DNA from 3 places in the Bradyrhizobium sp. WYCCWR15520 genome. Region 1 is predicted to be linked to each of the others. Evidence: predicted binding sites of a transcription regulator. Region 1 holds the regulator's gene; each other region holds the start of a gene.

The links. Region 1 encodes PhoB, which activates phosphate uptake and scavenging genes when phosphate is short. Its sites were predicted from a motif close to TGTCATNNANCTGTCAT; they were not measured.
Region 2: AC0QUY_RS28135 (PstS family phosphate ABC transporter substrate-binding protein) is a predicted target of PhoB. The motif match lies at 2,469-2,485, and genes of this name have one in related genera.
Region 3: AC0QUY_RS29490 (UDP-2,3-diacylglucosamine diphosphatase) is a predicted target of PhoB. The motif match lies at 3,251-3,267, and genes of this name have one in related genera.

What each region holds. Positions count from the first base shown of each region.
Region 1 is NZ_JBWBWM010000012.1:10,029-15,789, reverse strand. Features, by position in the region: gene pstB (phosphate ABC transporter ATP-binding protein PstB) at 1-682, shown strand, start outside; gene phoU (phosphate signaling complex protein PhoU) at 694-1,410, shown strand; gene phoB (phosphate regulon transcriptional regulator PhoB) at 1,484-2,188, shown strand; gene AC0QUY_RS15085 (GcrA family cell cycle regulator) at 2,543-3,055, opposite strand; gene AC0QUY_RS15080 (acetylornithine transaminase) at 3,555-4,763, shown strand; gene argF (ornithine carbamoyltransferase) at 4,763-5,689, shown strand.
Region 2 is NZ_JBWBWM010000027.1:22,179-27,939, reverse strand. Features, by position in the region: gene pstA (phosphate ABC transporter permease PstA) at 1-267, opposite strand, end outside; gene pstC (phosphate ABC transporter permease subunit PstC) at 267-1,175, opposite strand; gene AC0QUY_RS28135 (PstS family phosphate ABC transporter substrate-binding protein) at 1,269-2,270, opposite strand; gene AC0QUY_RS28130 (SUMF1/EgtB/PvdO family nonheme iron enzyme) at 2,598-2,915, shown strand; gene AC0QUY_RS28125 (hypothetical protein) at 3,149-3,328, opposite strand; partial or broken gene AC0QUY_RS28120 (FAD-dependent oxidoreductase) at 4,217-4,402, shown strand; gene AC0QUY_RS28115 (methyl-accepting chemotaxis protein) at 4,602-5,096, shown strand.
Region 3 is NZ_JBWBWM010000029.1:85,517-91,277, forward strand. Features, by position in the region: gene AC0QUY_RS29475 (caspase family protein) at 1-247, shown strand, start outside; gene AC0QUY_RS29480 (threonine ammonia-lyase) at 318-1,307, opposite strand; gene AC0QUY_RS29485 (glycosyltransferase family 4 protein) at 1,361-2,419, opposite strand; gene AC0QUY_RS29490 (UDP-2,3-diacylglucosamine diphosphatase) at 2,416-3,228, opposite strand; gene thiD (bifunctional hydroxymethylpyrimidine kinase/phosphomethylpyrimidine kinase) at 3,407-4,207, opposite strand; gene AC0QUY_RS29500 (Lrp/AsnC ligand binding domain-containing protein) at 4,340-4,585, shown strand; gene AC0QUY_RS29505 (Ldh family oxidoreductase) at 4,646-5,722, shown strand.

The DNA of each region.
Region 1 (5,761 bases):
GACGCTCGGCACCCACCGCGTCACCGCCTTCATCGGCCCGTCCGGCTGCGGCAAGTCCACGCTGCTGCGGATCTTCAACCGGATGTACGACCTTTATCCCGGCCAGAAGGCGACCGGTCAGCTTATGCTCGACCAGACCAACATCCTTGACCCCAAGCTCGACCTCAATTTGCTGCGGGCCCGCGTCGGCATGGTGTTCCAGAAGCCGACGCCGTTCCCGATGACGATCTACGAAAACATCGCCTTCGGCATCCGTCTCTATGAGAAGATCTCGAAGTCGGAAATGGACGGCCGGGTGGAGAAGGCGCTGCGCGGCGGCGCGCTGTGGAACGAGGTCAAGGACAAGCTGAACGCCTCCGGCCTCTCGCTGTCCGGCGGCCAGCAGCAGCGGCTCTGCATCGCCCGCACGGTCGCTGTCAGGCCCGAGGTAATCCTGTTTGACGAACCCTGTTCGGCGCTCGACCCGATCTCGACCGCCAAGATCGAGGAACTGATTCAGGAACTGGCGGAGGACTACACCATCGCCATCGTCACCCATAATATGCAGCAGGCGGCGCGCGTCTCCGACAAGACCGCCTTCATGTATCTCGGCGAGCTGATCGAATTCGACGACACCAACAAGATCTTCACTTCGCCGAGCGACCGACGCACCCAGGATTACATCACCGGCCGGTTCGGCTGAGGAGACAAGACATGGCTTCCGAGCACACCGCCAAGGCGTTCGACAGCGACCTTCAGGAACTCACCCGCCTAGTCGCGGAGATGGGCGGCCTGGCCGAACGCATGATCACCGAATCCGTCGACGCGCTGGTCCGCCGCGACGTCGCACTCGGCAAGCGCGTCGTCGCAACCGATGTCGAGATCGACCGCCTGCAGCATTTGATCGAGGAGCGAGCGGTATTGACCATCGCCCGCCGCCAGCCGATGGCGATCGACTTGCGCGAAATCGTCGGCGCCATGCGCGTCGCCACCGATCTGGAGCGGATCGGCGATCTCGCCAAGAACATGGGCAAGCGGGTCGCGGCCCTGGAGAACGATTTCCAGCCGCTGAAGCTGATGCGCGGCCTCGAACACATGACCGATCTGGTGCAAACGCAGGTCAAGTCGGTGCTGGACGCCTATGCCGCGCACGACCTGCCGGCGGCAATGGCGGTCTGGAAAGGCGACGAGGAAGTCGACGCCATCTGCACCTCGCTGTTCCGCGAACTTCTCACCTACATGATGGAAGACCCGCGCAACATCTCGTTCTGCATTCATTTGATGTTCTGCGCCAAGAATATTGAGCGGATCGGCGACCACGCGACCAACATCGCCGAAACCGTGTTCTACATGATCGAGGGACAGCAGATGCTCGACAAGCGCCCGAAGGGCGACATGACGACGTTTGCTACGACCGTGCCGAATAGTTGACGTAGCGTTTTCGAGCGAAGTGGAGGCCGGTTCGCGTGAAGAAAACGCGTCAGACAGAAGAGGCAAGAAAAGGATGAGCGCACGCATTATGGTGGTCGAGGACGAGGAAGCGCTGACCACGCTGTTGCGCTACAACCTCGACGCTGAAGGCTACGAAGTGGAGACCGTAGGCCGCGGCGACGACGCCGATACGCGGCTGAAGGAGCGCGTGCCCGACCTCGTCGTGCTCGACTGGATGCTTCCGGGCTTGTCCGGCATCGAGCTCTGCCGCCGCCTGCGCGCCCGGCCCGAAACCAAGCAGTTGCCGATCATCATGCTGACCGCGCGCGGCGAGGAGAGCGAGCGGGTGCGGGGGCTTGCGACCGGTGCCGACGACTACATCGTCAAGCCGTTCTCGGTGCCGGAACTCCTGGCGCGGGTGAAAGGCCTGTTGCGTCGGGCAAGCCCGGAGCGGCTCGCTACCGTCCTGACCTATGGCGACATCGAACTCGACCGCGAGAAACGCCGCGTCGCGCGCTCCGGCCGCCAGATCGACCTCGGCCCGACCGAATATCGCCTGCTGGAATTTTTCCTCGAACATCCCGGCCGCGTCTTCAGCCGCGAGCAATTGCTCGACAGCGTCTGGGGCCGCGACATCTATATCGACGAACGCACCGTCGACGTCCACATCGGCCGCCTGCGCAAGCTGCTCAACCCCGGCCGCGAGCAGGACCCGATCCGTACCGTGCGCGGCGCCGGTTATGCGCTGGATGACCGGTTTGCCAAGGTGGAGCCGTAAGGCTTCGCTATCATCCGCGCAAACTCCACCGTCGTCCCCGCGAAAGCGGCAGCTCTCTCATCGTCATTGCGAGCGAAGCGAAGCAATCCATAGTGCCACGCGGCAAGTATGGATTGCTTCGTCGCTTTCGCTCCCTTGCGCAAACGCTTCGGCGTTTGTCGCTGGCAATGACAGTGGTTGCCGCATCGGCGATCCGGATGCGGGGGTACAGGTCTATCGATAGACCGCAATCGCGGAGAGAGCCCCTCACCCCAACCCTCTCAGCGCGAGCTTCGCTCGTCGTGGCCCCGCAAAAGCGGGGCGAGGGAGCGCACCTTGCGCGGAGCGCTTACGTCTCGCGCAAATGAGCGCGCCTTACCTCGTCTGCTTCGGCTGCTGCCGCCGCCGATCGGCGGCCGGTTGATACGCCACGCGCGAGTGATGCGCGCAGTAGGGCAGGCCGCTGAGCGCCTTGCCGCCGCAGAAGAAGAATTCCGGGCTCGAAGGATCGCCGACCGGCCAGTGGCAGGTCGCCTCGTTCAGTTCGAGCAGCGACAGCCGCTGGCTCATCGGCACTACATTGTCGAAGGCGACCGGATCGGCCTCGATCTCCACCTCGAAAGCGTGCGCCAGCGCGGTGTTGCCGCGCGAGACCGGGCGCGACACCCGCATCATCTGCTGGGCGGCGGGGCGTGCCTTGCGCTGCCGCGGAGCGGCCGAGGAGGGACTCTTGGCTCGGCCGGACAGGCCCAGCCGGTGCACTTTGCCGATTACGGCGTTTCGCGTCACATTTCCGAGTTCCGCGGCAATCTGGCTCGCGGACAATCCGGCTTCCCAGAGCTTCTTCAGCTGCTCGACGCGATCGTCGGACCAGGTCAAAACCGTCATCGTAATCTTCCCTTCGCATCGCGCCGGCCAATCGAGGGCAGCGCGGGCGATGTCATTCGTCTCAAAAATCCCTGCGGTCAGAATCCCTTAGCCCTCGCCGGGCGCGTTAACCGCGCCCGAACGTTTACGCCTGCACAAATGGACTCTTAGGGATCAGAACTGCCGCACGAGATGTCGTACCCGACAGCCCAAACGCTACAATATGGCGTGACTCGGGCGCAAGAGTCCGCGCCCCAACGTCCACATCTTCTGACATCTAGGCGTTTCACTGCGTGTTTTCCACCACACCGCAATCCTACGGATTTTGGCATCTTGCACTGCAGGAAAGGCCGTTCCGTGGCGTGTTGACAGCGCTCCCGGCCGACATAGAATACCTCTCACGTGCCGCCCTTAAGAGGCGGCACGTTTCGTTTTCGCCAGACCGGCTGCTGCCGCGTTCGCGCCACTGCCTGCGTGTCCCCGGCCGGTCAACCTTCAGTGCAAACCTTTTGTGATTGCCATGACCAATAGCGCCACGTCGCATCTGCTTCCCGTCTTCGCCAGGGTCGATCTCGGCTTCGAAAGCGGCGAGGGCTGCTGGCTGACCGCAACCAATGGCGAGCGCTATCTCGATTTCACCTCGGGCGTCGCGGTGAATGCGCTGGGTCACTGCCATCCGCATCTGATCAAGGCGCTGCAGGAACAGGCGACGAAACTCTGGCACATGTCGAACCTGTTCAAGTCGCCCGATGGCGAGAAGCTGGCCGCGCGGCTGTGCGAGCAGAGCTTTGCCGACCTGGTGTTTTTCTGCAATTCGGGCGCGGAAGCAATGGAGGGCGTGATCAAGCTCGTGCGCCGCTATCAATTCTCCAAGGGCCATCCCGAGCGCTATCGCCTCGTCACCTTCGAGGGCGCCTTCCACGGCCGCACGCTGGGCACGCTCGCGGCCACCGGCTCCGCCAAATATCTCGAAGGCTTTGGCCCGCCGATGGACGGTTTTGACCAGGTGCCGCATGGCGATTTGGAAGCCGTGAAGAAGGCGATCGGTCCCAATACCGCGGGCATCCTGATCGAGCCGGTGCAGGGCGAAGGCGGTGTGCGCTCCGCGCCGCAATCCTTCTTCAAGGCGTTGCGCCAGCTCTGCGACGAGAAGGGCCTGTTGCTCGCGTTCGACGAGGTGCAGACCGGCATGGGCCGCACCGGCGATCTCTTTGCCTACAAGCGCGTCGGCGTCACGCCGGATGTGATGTCGCTGGCGAAAGCGCTCGGCGGCGGTTTTCCGATCGGTGCGGTGCTGGCGACGGCGGAGGCCGCGAGCGGCATGACGCCCGGCTCGCACGGCTCGACCTTCGGCGGCAATCCGCTGGCGATCGCAGCCGCCAACGCCGTGCTCGACGTGATGCTGAAGCCCGGCTTCTTCGAACACGTGCAGAAGATGTCGCTGCTGTTGAAACAGAAACTCGCCTCGGTGGTCGACCGCTATCCCGCCGTGCTCTCGGAAGTGCGCGGCGAGGGACTCTTGGTCGGCGTCAAGGCCGTGGTGCCCTCGGGCGATCTTGTCAATGCGTTGCGTGACCAGAAATTGCTCACCGTCGGCGCCGGCGACAATGTGGTGCGTTTCCTCGCGCCCTTGATCGTGACCGAGGCCGAGATCGATCAGTCCATCCAGATGCTGGAGCGCGCCTGCGGCGCGCTGTCGGCTACGCAGTTGAAGAAGGCGGCGGGATGATGAGCAAGTCCGTCCGCCATTTCCTCGACATCAACGAGTTGCCGCCAAAGGAGCTGCGCAACATGCTGGCGCTGGGCGCCGACATGAAGGCGAAGCTCAAGGCTCATGAAAAGGGCAAGAAGCCGCTCGAAGGCAAGACGCTGGCGATGATCTTCGAACGTCCCTCGACCCGCACGCGCGTCTCGTTCGACGTCGGCATGCGCCAGCTCGGCGGCGAGTCGATCATGCTGACGGGCGCGGAGATGCAGCTCGGCCGCGGCGAGACCATCGCCGACACCGCGCGCGTGCTGTCGCGCTATGTCGATGCGATCATGATCCGCATCCTCAACCACGATGCGCTGCTCGAGCTTGCCGCGCACGCCACCGTGCCCGTGATCAACGGCCTGACGCGGCGCTCGCACCCCTGCCAGGTGATGGCCGACCTGATGACCTTCGAAGAGCATCGCGGGCCGATCGAGGGCAAGACCGTGGCCTGGACCGGCGACGACAACAACGTGCTGGCGTCCTGGGCGCACGCGGCCGAGCGTTTCAAGTTCCAGCTCAATGTCGCGACCCCGCCGGAGCTTGCGCCGAAAAAGGTGATGCGCGACTGGATCAAGGCGACCGGCGCGCCGATCGTGCTTGGTACCGATCCGGAAGCCGCCGTGCGCGGCGCCGATTGCGTCGTCACCGACACCTGGGTCTCGATGGGCGACAAGGAGGGCGAGCACCGCCACAACGTGCTGAAGCCCTATCAGGTCAATGAGAAGCTGATGTCGCTGGCCAGCAAGGACGCGATCTTCATGCACTGCCTGCCCGCCCATCGCGGCGAGGAGGTCACCGATGAGGTGATCGACGGCCCGCAATCGGTGGTGTTCGACGAGGCCGAAAATCGCCTGCACGCGCAAAAGGGCATTCTGGCCTGGTGTTTCAACGAAGTGGCGTAGGCCTTGATGTCGTCCCTGCCTAGTGCGCGATTGCGCACGGGAGCAGGGACCCATACCGCGTGATCTCGCGTT
Region 2 (5,761 bases), on a different contig from region 1:
GCCAACCCAAGCGGAGAGGATACCTGCCTGGCCCGCGCGCCGGGACGGGAAATTGGTAAAGAAGTCGGCAGTCAGCCTTGGATAACCTGAAGCGGCCAGATCGATCATCAGCGCGGCCAGCGCAATCAGTCCAATGGATGTGGCAGCGAGTCCCAGACAAATAAAGATTACTTCGTTCGTCCGGCGACGCTTGAGACGATCGACAAATGCGTTGTCAACCGCACGGCTCGTCGCCCTATCGCCAATCATCGTCGATGTGGTGGACATTAGTAGACCTCGCGGAATTTATGGCGGAGCCAAAACCCGGCAATGTTGAAGCAGAGAGTGAGCAGGAGAAGCGCCAATCCGGTGGCGAAGATCGTCTGGTAGGCAAGGCTGCCGTGCGGCAGATCGCCTAGGGCAACCTGAACGATATAAGCGGTAATCGTAGCGGCGGGTTCGCGTGGATCGACGGTGAGATTTGGTTGTTGGCCAGCAGCAATCGCGACGATCATCGTTTCGCCAACTGCGCGCGACATTCCAAGAATGAAAGCGGCCGCCACTCCAGAGGTCGCGGCAGGGAGAACGACTTTGATGGCCGTCTCAAGCCGAGTTGCTCCCATCGCCAACGAACCGTCGCGAAGGTTGTTGGGGACAGCGCGCATGGCATCTTCCGACAACGAGGCCACGTACGGAATGATCATTATGCCGATGACGATGCCCGCACTTAAAATGTTGAAGCCCGGCAGGTTTGGAACAAAAGTCTGCAAAAACGGCGTCATGAACAATAGGGCAAAGAAACCATACACAACTGTCGGCACGCCGCTTAGCAGCTCCAGGATCGGCTTGACGATTTCGCGAACCTTGGGTGACGCGAACTCGCTGAGATAAATCGCGGTCACAAGCCCGATGGGCGCAACAAACAACAGCGCAACAAAGGTGCTCAGAAGCGTGCCCCCAAGAAGAGGAAGGATACCGTATCGCGGGTTTGCGAAGAGAGGAGTCCAGGTCGTTCCGAACAGAAACTCTGAAATCGGCACCGAGCTGAAAAACCCGATCGATTCGTAGATCAGCACGGCAACGATAGCGATCGTTACAAAAACCGACGATGCGGCCGCAACAAGAAGAACGAATTCAATCGCACGCTCGCGTAGTCGTTGGATGCGGCGCTCGCCGACAGTCAGTGCAGACGCCATAGTTATTCCCCATTAGCCCCGGTCAGAGGGCCCGGAGGGGCTTATCGGCTCCTCCGGGCCAATGCTCCGCCGTTTGATCAGGTCTTCTATCGATCAGGTCTTCGCGTCGCGCTTCATCAGGTCTTCGACCGACACGCCGACCTCAGGGACGCCACCGAATACCGTGCCAAGCCGGCCATCCTTGAAGTGCTTGTGCGCAGTTGCGTAGGCAGCAGGAGGAAGCGGCAGATATTTCACTTCCGTTATAAGCGCCGGGCCTTTGGTCATGAGGAAATCGACGTACTCCTTCACCTCGGGCTTCTCGGCGGCCTTGGTGCTGACATAGATGAAGAGCGGGCGCGCGAGCGGGTTGTAGGTGCCGGCGGTAACCGCCTCGAGCGACGGTTTCACGCAGCCTTTGCCCTTGCCTTCATCGATGCCCAAGGCCTTCAGCTTATTCTTGTGCGGCTCGTAATAGGCGAACGGGATATAGCCGAGCCCATTCTCGTCGCGCTCGATGCCCGTCACGAGGACGTTGTCATCTTCACTCGCGGTAAAGTCAGCGCGGGTAGCCTTGGCTTTGCCATTCACGGCCTCGGTAAAATAATCGAATGTGCCTGAATCAGCGCCCGCTCCAAAGAGCGCCATCTTCTTATTCGGCCATGCCGGATTGACGTCACTGAAGTTCATCACCTTGCCCTGGGCAGCAGGTTCCCAAATCTTCTTCAGATCGGCAACGGAAATGCATTCCAGGAACTTGTTCTTCGGGCTGACCGCGACAGTAAGCGCATCGAAGGCAATCGGCATCTCGATGAACTTGATGCCGTTCTTGGCGCATTCATCCATTTCCTGGCGAAGGATCGGCCGCGAGCCATTCGAAATGTCCGTCTCGCCGCGGCAGAATTTCTTGAATCCACCGCCGGTGCCCGAAATACCGACGGTCACACGAACCTCGGCCTTCTTTAGTTTTTGGAACTCTTCGGCGACTGCCTCAGAAACCGGGAAGACGGTGCTCGAACCGTCGATGGTAATGGTTTTCGTCTGCGCGAATGCCGGTGTATTTAACGCGCCGGCAAGAGCTACGAACGACGTGGCAGCAAGCAACTTCGCTCTCATATCAAACTCCTGTGGTTAGACGTTCAAGGCTGGTTCAAAAACGCTTAACGCCGGAGCGGCACCCTAAGAAACTTCTCGTTGTGGATTTATGATGCCTTGACGACCGCTTTGATGAATTCAGAGGTCCGTCGGGCGGGCGGTCGATCACCTGGGATCGCGTTCCGAAGCAACCCGGTAGAGACGCGGCAAAGGCATAATATTACGGTTATGTGACAGTCGCGTGACTGAAGTCGGACAGCTGTACTTACCGGTTGTTAACCCTCGAACCGCGCCTACTCTGTCGCGGGTGCAGGACTGCTTCAGGGACAGCTGCTAGCGCGCCGGTCGATGGCTCCGCCCGTCACATACGGAGATTGCACCGACCGTGTCGTGCGCGGCGGTTCCTGGATCGGCAATCCATTGGGCGTCCGATCCGGAAGCCGCTTCCTTATCACCCCAGACGTCCAGGACAACTGGGTCGGCTTTCGTTTGGCCAGAACATTAAAATCGTCGCCCGTAAAACAACGTGGCAATGAGGTCCGGTCTGGGGTCAAAACCGACCTCGTTGCTCAGCCCGGTAGCCCGTTCACAAGCAGTGCGGTTGAGATCAAGCCAGATCCAGAGCCGGCGAACGACCGAAAGTACGGACGGACCGGCGAGCGATGAAACTCGCCTGCGCGAAGAGTAAGGAGTAGCTCTCTACATCGCCCCGGCCGTGCCTGCCTCCATGTCGGTTAATGGGCTTCAAACTCACGATTGATAAGGTTTCGCCTCTTTGCTTATCAGTGCGCGGACTGACTCCATTTGTGTAATTTGAGCCCCGTCTCGTAGCGAGCCGCCAATCAATTGGTGGCGCCAATGGGGTGTCCGTTATTGCCAAGGAGAGCTTCCATAACAGCTCATTCTGCGAAAGCCACCATCGCCAACTCGGGCAGGCCGTCATGGGCGCTACCATCAAGCGTGCGAAATCGCAGATAATCGTGGGCTGCCGTACGAAATAGTGGGAAGAAGTAGCGGGCGAGCGCTACCGTTTTTCCGCACAACCCACCTGATTTTTCTGCTCCCTGAATCTTACGCATGAAGGCCCGCGGCAAGCTGGAGCGATGCCGCTTGGACCGGACCAATATGGCCAAGGCGTCGGCAAGGGATCAGCGTGACAAATCAACTTTCCGGTCTCGGCACCGTCCATTGCCGTAACCGCCATACGACCCCGACTTGGCTGTCATTGATCGACATCGGCGTGAGGCAGTGGGCGTGCTCAACGACGTAGTCTGGCAGTGCGGACGGCACCCTGCCCGCATGTCTTTTGATGGACACGCAGCTCGGGGACCGCATAGCGCTCACGGATAAGAGTACGAACCCGCCGATTTCTGCGCTGCGCTACGCCACTGCCCTCTTGTGAGCAAATGGTGGTTTTCCTTCGCGGGGCGTTGGTTCAAATAAAGATGCGACGACAACGAGAGCAAGCGCTGAACCAAGACGCGCGAAACCAAACAGGGAAGATTTGCACGGAACAAAGTACTAACGTTCGCTGTGAGTAACAATGCGGGAGTAGAAAAACCGCGAAAACATTTTTCGCATCAATGGTTTATGCCTGTGGTGCGCTCGGAGGGCGGAGAAGATGTTTGCAGCTTCAATAACTTGCCGAGATGGGCCAAAGGCGAGGTGCATTTCCCGCCTATAAGTGCTTTTCAAGCCCAGAGCCAGAGCTGAACTAAATCGGCGCGACGCCGCTTCAGTACGCCGCGCCTCGCAATCGACTCTCTAATCGGAGCGGTCCTCCGGGATCGACTCTTTGTGGAGTGTGCCGCTATTTTGACAGCCACCAAAGCGATGACACCCGTTTACGCTACGTCCCACCAAAATTTCGGCCATAACACGCCGTCAAACTGGTGGCCGGGCGAACAGCAGCCAATGAGCCAGGCCTGGGCTGGCTCGGCGCTTCTGTAGGGATCCATGGAGACATCATGCGGATCGTGATTTGCGGAGCCGGCGTGATCGGAGCCTGCACCGCCTACTTCCTCGCTCGCCGCGGCATCGACGTCATCGTGGTGGAGCGGACCGAAGTGGCCGCGGCGGCGTCCGGCAAGGCCGGCGGATTTCTGGCGCTCGACTGGTCCGCTGGCACTCCGCTCGATGCGCTGGCGCGCCGCAGCTTTCACCTCCACGCCGCCCTACCCGACGAGATTGCGGGTGATTGGGCCTACCAGCGCATGACCGCCTATAGCGGGCTCGTCGTCCCCGATCATGCTCGTAGTCACTCACCGGCCAAACTCGATTGGCTTTCCGACGGCGTAGTCGTTGTTGATCGACTCGGCAGACCAATGCCGGCTTGCTCGAATCCGCAGCAGGATGTTGACTACAACCGCAGAAAAAACCCAGCACCTTTCGGAAGTCGTCGCGTCCTCTTCGGAAGAAGCGTCGGCAAATGTCGATTCGGTGGCCAATTCCTCCGACAAGTTGTTTTCTTCAGTCGGAGCCATCGCCCAGCAGGTCGATCGATCCAGCCAGATCGCGAACGCGGCGGTAGCGCAAGGTCAAAGGGCCGACGCGCGCATCGTCGATCTGACTGCAGCGGCGACTCGGATCGGTGATGTCGTTCAGTTGATTTCGTCTGTTGCCGCGCAAACCAATCTGTTGGCATTGAACGCAACGATCGAGGCCGCCCGCGCCGGAGAGGCCGGCAGAGGATTCGCCGTCGTCGCTCAAGAGGTAAAGGCGCTGGCGTCACAAACAGCCAAGGGCAACCGAAGAAATTGGTGCCCACGTTGCGGGCATGCAGAATTCCACGACCGAGACTGCCGAAGCGATCAAGGAGATCATCGCGACGATCGGCAGCGTGTCTGAAATAGCGGCACACATTGCAGCGGCCGTTGAAACCCAGAGCGTGATGACCCGCGAGATCGCCACCAATGTCGGGCAAGCCGCCATTGGACCAAGGAGGTAGCAGCCAATATCTCTGACGTCAGCGAGGGTTCGGTTCAGACTGGCGCCGCCTCGACGCAGGTGTTGCAATCGGCGAAGTCACTCTCCAGCGAAAGCGCCCACCTGAAAGCGGCCGTCGAGAAGTTTCTCGTCAACGTTCGCGCGGCTTGAATAGCGACGTCTCTTCGTCGTTCGTGTCCGAAGGTTGGCTCGCTGAGTTCGTCGGGCCGAATTTTCCCAATTTTGACGGTCATCAAGAAACGGGCCGTGGCGTTCACCCGCAGCGATCACCGGCCCAATGAGCTCTCCTTCGGTTTTTTGACCTCTCGGTGCACATCGTGCACGCGTCGCCTTCTAACCGATTGAAAACTCAAACTCCCCTCCAATCGATCACTGGATCATTCGCGGCGGATTGACACGATTGAGTTGTCATATCTCGCGTCACCCCCGCTGAATTTACGCTGCAACTTTCTTCCGGCCGCTTCCACAAACCACGCTACTAGCCAAACTCTGGACAGTAAAAAAGCCCCTGAGAACATCATGTTCTCAAGGGCTTTGTTTGGTTGCGGGGACGTGCAACCATCTCA
Region 3 (5,761 bases), on a different contig from region 1:
CAAGATCGCCACCTCCCCCGGCAAGTTCGACCGCCATCCGACGCGGTTCGCCAACAAGCCCATGATGACCTCACGGCCCATGATGACCTCGCGGCCCATGATCAAAACCGCGCCGCGCCAATTCAACGGCGGCATGGGCGGCGGAAATTTCAACCGCTTCGCCGCAGGCCCGTCCCGCAGCTCGTTCGGTGGCAGTTCGTTCGGTGGTGGCTCGTTCGGCAGAATGGGTGGCGGCTTCAGGCGCTGACTCAAACCAGCGCAATGAAAAACCGGGCAGAGCATAAGCTCTGCCCGGTTTTGATTTTTAGAGAGCTGGATCAGGCGACCAGCTTGGCGAACAGGTCCGCGTCGACATTGCCGCCGGAGAGCACGATGACGACGTTCTTGCCCTTGGCGTCGATGCGTCCGGCGAGCAGTGCAGCGAGGCCGACGGCGCCGCCGGGCTCGACCACCAGCTTCAATTCGCGATAGGCATAGGCGACCGCCGCGCCGACTTCCTCGTCGGAGGCGGTCACGCCGTTCGCCAGCAGCTTGCTGTTGATCGAGAAGGTGAGTTCGCCCGGCATCGCCGCCATCAGCGCATCGCAGATGGTGCGGCCGGCGGCGTGATGGGCCTCGCGATGGCCGGCGCGCAGCGACAGGCCGTGATCGTCATAGTCCTTCGGCTCGGCGACGATCACCTGCGCTTGCGGAAATTTTGACTTCACCGCCGTCGCAACGCCGGCGATCAGCCCGCCGCCCGACGCCGGGGCCACCACGATATCGGCGCTGAGCCCGAGCGCCGCCATGTCCTCTGCGATCTCGCGGCCCGCGGTGCCCTGCCCGGCGATGACGAAGGGATCGTCATAGGGGCGGACCAGCGTCGCACCACGCTTGCTGGCGATGCCGTTGGCAATGGCTTCGCGGTCTTCCTTGTCGCGGTCGTAGAGCACCACCTCGGCGCCGTAGCCCTTGGTGCGCTCGCGCTTGGTGACCGGAGAATCCGCAGGCATCACGATGGTCGCCTGCATGTTGAGGATCTGCGCCGCCGCCGCCACGCCCTGGGCATGGTTTCCGGAAGAGAACGCAACGACCCCGCCGCCCCGCTTGTCCTGCGGGATCGAAGCCAGCTTGTTGAAGGCGCCGCGGAACTTGAACGATCCGGTCCGCTGCAGCATTTCAGGCTTGAGAAAGACTTTGGTCCCGACGCGCTCGTTGAGAACGGGGAACGACAAGAGCGGCGTCCGCACAGCGAACGGGGCAACCACCCGCGCCGCCGCGTCGATATCTGCGGCACCGACCGGTGCCGTTGAGGCTTTTTCCGTCATCCACACTTTGTATCGCGCAAGCAGGCCGACGAGCAATACAGATTCAGGTGATCTCAGGCGGCGAAATGCGGGTCTTCCGCCACAAATTCGGCCGCCTCACCCTCCGATTCGACCGGGCGAGAATTCATGGCATGCTCGATGAAAACCCGCGTGGAGGCCTGCCAGGTATGGGCGGCGGCGAATTCGACGCAATCTTCCCGCGAGATCTGCAGCGCCTCAAGGCAGGCGGCCCGCAAATCCTCGCTCAGCACGCCCACGGGCGCCGCGCCGATCACGTCGCGCGGGCCGGTGACAGGAAAGGCCGCGACCGGCAGCCCGCTGGCCAGCGCCTCCAGCAGCACCAGTCCAAACGTGTCGGTCCGGCTGGGGAAGACGAAAACGTCGGAGGCTGCGTAGATTTCCGCCAGTTCCTCGCCGTGCCTTGCGCCGAGGAACACGGCATCAGGATACTTCCGCTCCAGCGCCATCCGGGCAGGTCCATCGCCGACGATGAGCTTGGTGCCAGGCAGATCGAGATCGAGGAAGGCTTCGAGATTCTTCTCCACCGCGATCCGGCCGACGCAGAGATAGACCGGCATCGGCAGGCAGAGATCGGTGCTGCGCGGATGGAATAGCGAGGTATCGACGCCGCGCGACCACAGCACCACGTTGCGAAAACCGCGCATCCGCAATTCGGCTGCCAGCGCCGGCGTCGCCGCCATCACCGCCCGGCTCGGCCGATGAAACCACTGAAGCGCCTTCCACACCCATGATTCCGGGATTGGCGAGCGCGCCGAGACATATTCGGGAAACCGGGTGTGAAAGCTCGTGGTAAACGGCAAGCCATGCTTGCGGCAATAGCGCCGCACCAGAAGCCCGATCGGGCCCTCGGTCGCGATATGAATGCTGTCGGGCCTTGCCGCTTTGATCAATCGCGCGATTTTTGCTGGATACGGCAGAGCCAGCCGCAGGTCGGGATAGCTCGGCATCGCAAAGGTGCGAAACGATTGCGGCGTCAGGAAACTCACCTCGACACCAAGTCCCCTGGCCGCTTCCGCCATTGCGGTCAGCGTGCGCACCACCCCGTTGACCTGGGGATGCCACGCATCGGTTGCGACCAGGATATGCGTCATGCGGCGCGCGCCGCGACGCGGGGAACCGGCGCAGCCCTTCGCACCGGATCGGTCCAGGTGATGATCTCGAACCGGCCGTCCTCGTGCTCGGCGAGCGCGGTACAGCTCTCCACCCAGTCGCCGCAATTCATGTAGCGGATGCCATGCTCGTCGCGGATGGTGGCGTAATGGATGTGGCCGCAGATCACGCCGTCGGCGCCGTGCCGCCGCGCTTCACCGGCCAGCGTCTGTTCGAACGCGCCGATATAGTTCACGGCATTCTTGACCTTCAGCTTCGCCCATTGCGACAGCGACCAATAGGGCACGCCGAACATGCGGCGGAAGAAGTTGACCAGACGGTTCATCTGGATGGCGAAGTCGTAGGCCTTGTCGCCGAGATGGGCGAGCCAGCGCGCGTTCTGCACCACGAGATCGAAGATGTCGCCGTGGATGACGAGGTAGCGCTTGCCGTCGACGCCGGTGTGAATGGTGTTCTCCACCACATCGATGCCGCCGAAATGGGTGCCGTAATAGTTGCGCAGGAATTCGTCGTGATTGCCCGGCACGTAGATGACCTTGGCGCCCTTGCGCGCCTTGCGCAGCATCTTCTGCACGAAGTCGTTATGCGATTGCGGCCAGTACCAGCTCGACTTCAGCGCCCAGCCATCGACGATGTCGCCGACCAGATAGATGGTGTCGGCGTCGTGTGTTCTGAGAAAATCCAGCAATCGATCCGCTTGCGAGCCGCGGGCCCCGAGATGGACATCGGAGATGAACAAGGTACGAAAGCGCCGTTCCGGGCTCTCTTCACTCAAGGCGTCACTACCCATGCCTGTCCCCTGACAGATTTCTGTGACAGGGCGATGACTAGTTCACGCGACCCATAGCCCCACGAGAATCAATGTCGCGCCCCGCAGTTTGCGGATAGCAGCGCGATGCGACAGGCAAGCGACATCGCGGCGGCGATATCTCGACGTCGTCCCGCGTTCGCAGGGACAACGGAGACGCTCAATAATATTTGTGAAAATGATGCACCGGGCCGTGGCCATGCCCAACGCTGAACCGGTCTGCCGCTGCAATCGCGGCGGTCACCCACGCCTTGGCGTTGCGCACGGCGGTCTCCGTGCCCTCCCCCCTCGCGAGCCCCGCCGCAATCGCCGAGGATAGCGAGCAGCCGGTGCCGTGGGTGTTCTTCGTCGCGATGCGCGGCGCGGCCAGCGCGATCGCACCATTCGCGCCGACCAGATAGTCGATGCTCTCGGCGCCCTCGCCGTGGCCGCCCTTGATCAGGACCGCTTTGCACCCCAGCCCGAGCAAACGCTTGCCCTGTTGCTCGACTGCGGCTTCGTCCGCCGCCACGGCTTCATCGAGCAGCGCCGCCGCCTCCGGCAGGTTGGGCGTGATCACCGATGCCAGCGGAATGAGTTTTGTCCGCAGCGCCTCGACCGCTTCGGCGGCGAGCAACCGGTCGCCCGAAGTTGCGACCATCACGGGATCGAGCACGACGTGGTTCGGCGACCAGCGCGCAAGCCCCGCGACGATGGCATCGATGACAGGCGGATGCGCCACCATGCCGATCTTGACCGCGCCTACCGCCAGATCGGAAAACACCGCGTCGATCTGCGCGGTGACGAATTCAGCCGGCACCTGATGGATGCCGCTGACGCCCTGGGTATTCTGCGCTGTCAGCGCCGTGATTACGGAGGCACCGTAGACGCCGAGCGCAGCAAACGTCTTCAGGTCGGCCTGGATACCGGCGCCGCCAGAGGAATCGGAGCCGGCGATGGTCAGGGCGATCGGCGTCGTCACCGCAAGCCTCGCGCAGTTGGCGTGTTTGGGATCATGGATTGTCCTACCGCGCCCGGCCGTGGGCAGCAAGCTGGCTTGCCATGACCGGCGGTTTTTGGCCTATTGGGGCCAATTTATTCGGAGACGACAGCGATGGTTCCCTTCTTCGTCCAGTTCAAATGCAAGCTCGGCCAGTCCTACGCCGTCGCCAATGCGCTCGCCGAGGCCGAGATCGCCTCGGAGATCTATTCCACCGCCGGCGATTACGATCTGCTGGTCAAGTTCTACGTCGACAACGACACCGACATCGGCCATTTCGTCAACGAGAAGGTGCAGGTGATTCCGGGTATCCAGGACACCCACACCATCATCACCTTCAAGGCGTTCGGCACGGGCTAGCGGCCCCGCACATCGCCGTCGACTTCGCCCGGCGCGGCCACGCCCGCGGGCCTTACGGGAGTGCCCGTCCTGTCCGAGACGTCAGTTACTTTCGACCGGCTGAAGGCCTTCATTCAGCAGGCGCTCGCCGCGGTCGGCCTGCCGGACGCTGACGCCGCAGAGGTCGCGGCGCTGATGGCGGCGGCCGACCTGCAGGGGGCGGACGGGCATGGCGTCAGCCGGTTGCCGCAATATATCAGGCGGATCAAGGCCGGCGGCTTCAACGTCCGGCCGAACATCCATGTCGTGCATGAGCACGCCAGCACGGCCGTGCTTAATGGCGACAACGGCATGGGCCACCTCGTCATGAAACGCGCCGCCGGGATGGCGATCGAAAAAGCGCGGACCACCGGCATCGGCTGGGTCAACTCGCAGTTCTCAAACCATGCCGGCCCCGCCTCGCTCTATGCCACGATGCCGCTGGCCCATGACATGATCGGGCTCTATTTCGCAGTCGGCAATGCCAACCACCTTCCGCCCTGGGGCGGCCTCGACATGCTGCTGTCGACCAATCCGATCGCGGCGGCGATTCCGGCCGGCGAGGAAAAGCCGATCGTGCTCGACATGGCGACGACGGTCGCCGCCTACGGCAAGGTGAAGACCAAGGCGTTGCGCGGCGAGACCATGCCGGAGGGCTGGATGATCGACCGCAAGGGCAAGCCGCTGACCGACCCGAAACGCGCCGACGAAGGCATGCTGCTGCCGCTCGGCGGCATGGAGGCCGGATACAAGGGCTATGGGCTGGCGATGATCATCGGCCTGCTCGCGGGCACGCTCGGCGGCGCCGCGATGGGCCGCGAGGTCATCGACTTCAACCACGATGACGACAGCGTCACCAACACCGGACAGGCGATCGCCGCGATCAACATCGCCGCTTTCGGCGACGTCGCCGTCTTCAAGCGAAGCGTCGATGCGCTGGTGCGCGATTTCCGCAACAGCGAACGCATCCCGGGCGTAGACCGCATCTGGATGCCCGGCGAACGCAGCCATGAAACGCGGATGAAGCGGACGAGCGCAGGAATTCCCGTCGCCCCGGCGCTATTGCGCGCACTGGACCAGGTCGCCGACGACCTTGGAATATCGCGGCTTGGAGACTAGGCCTGAGGCTGGCGGTCGAGGCTGCCGACCGGCACCGGC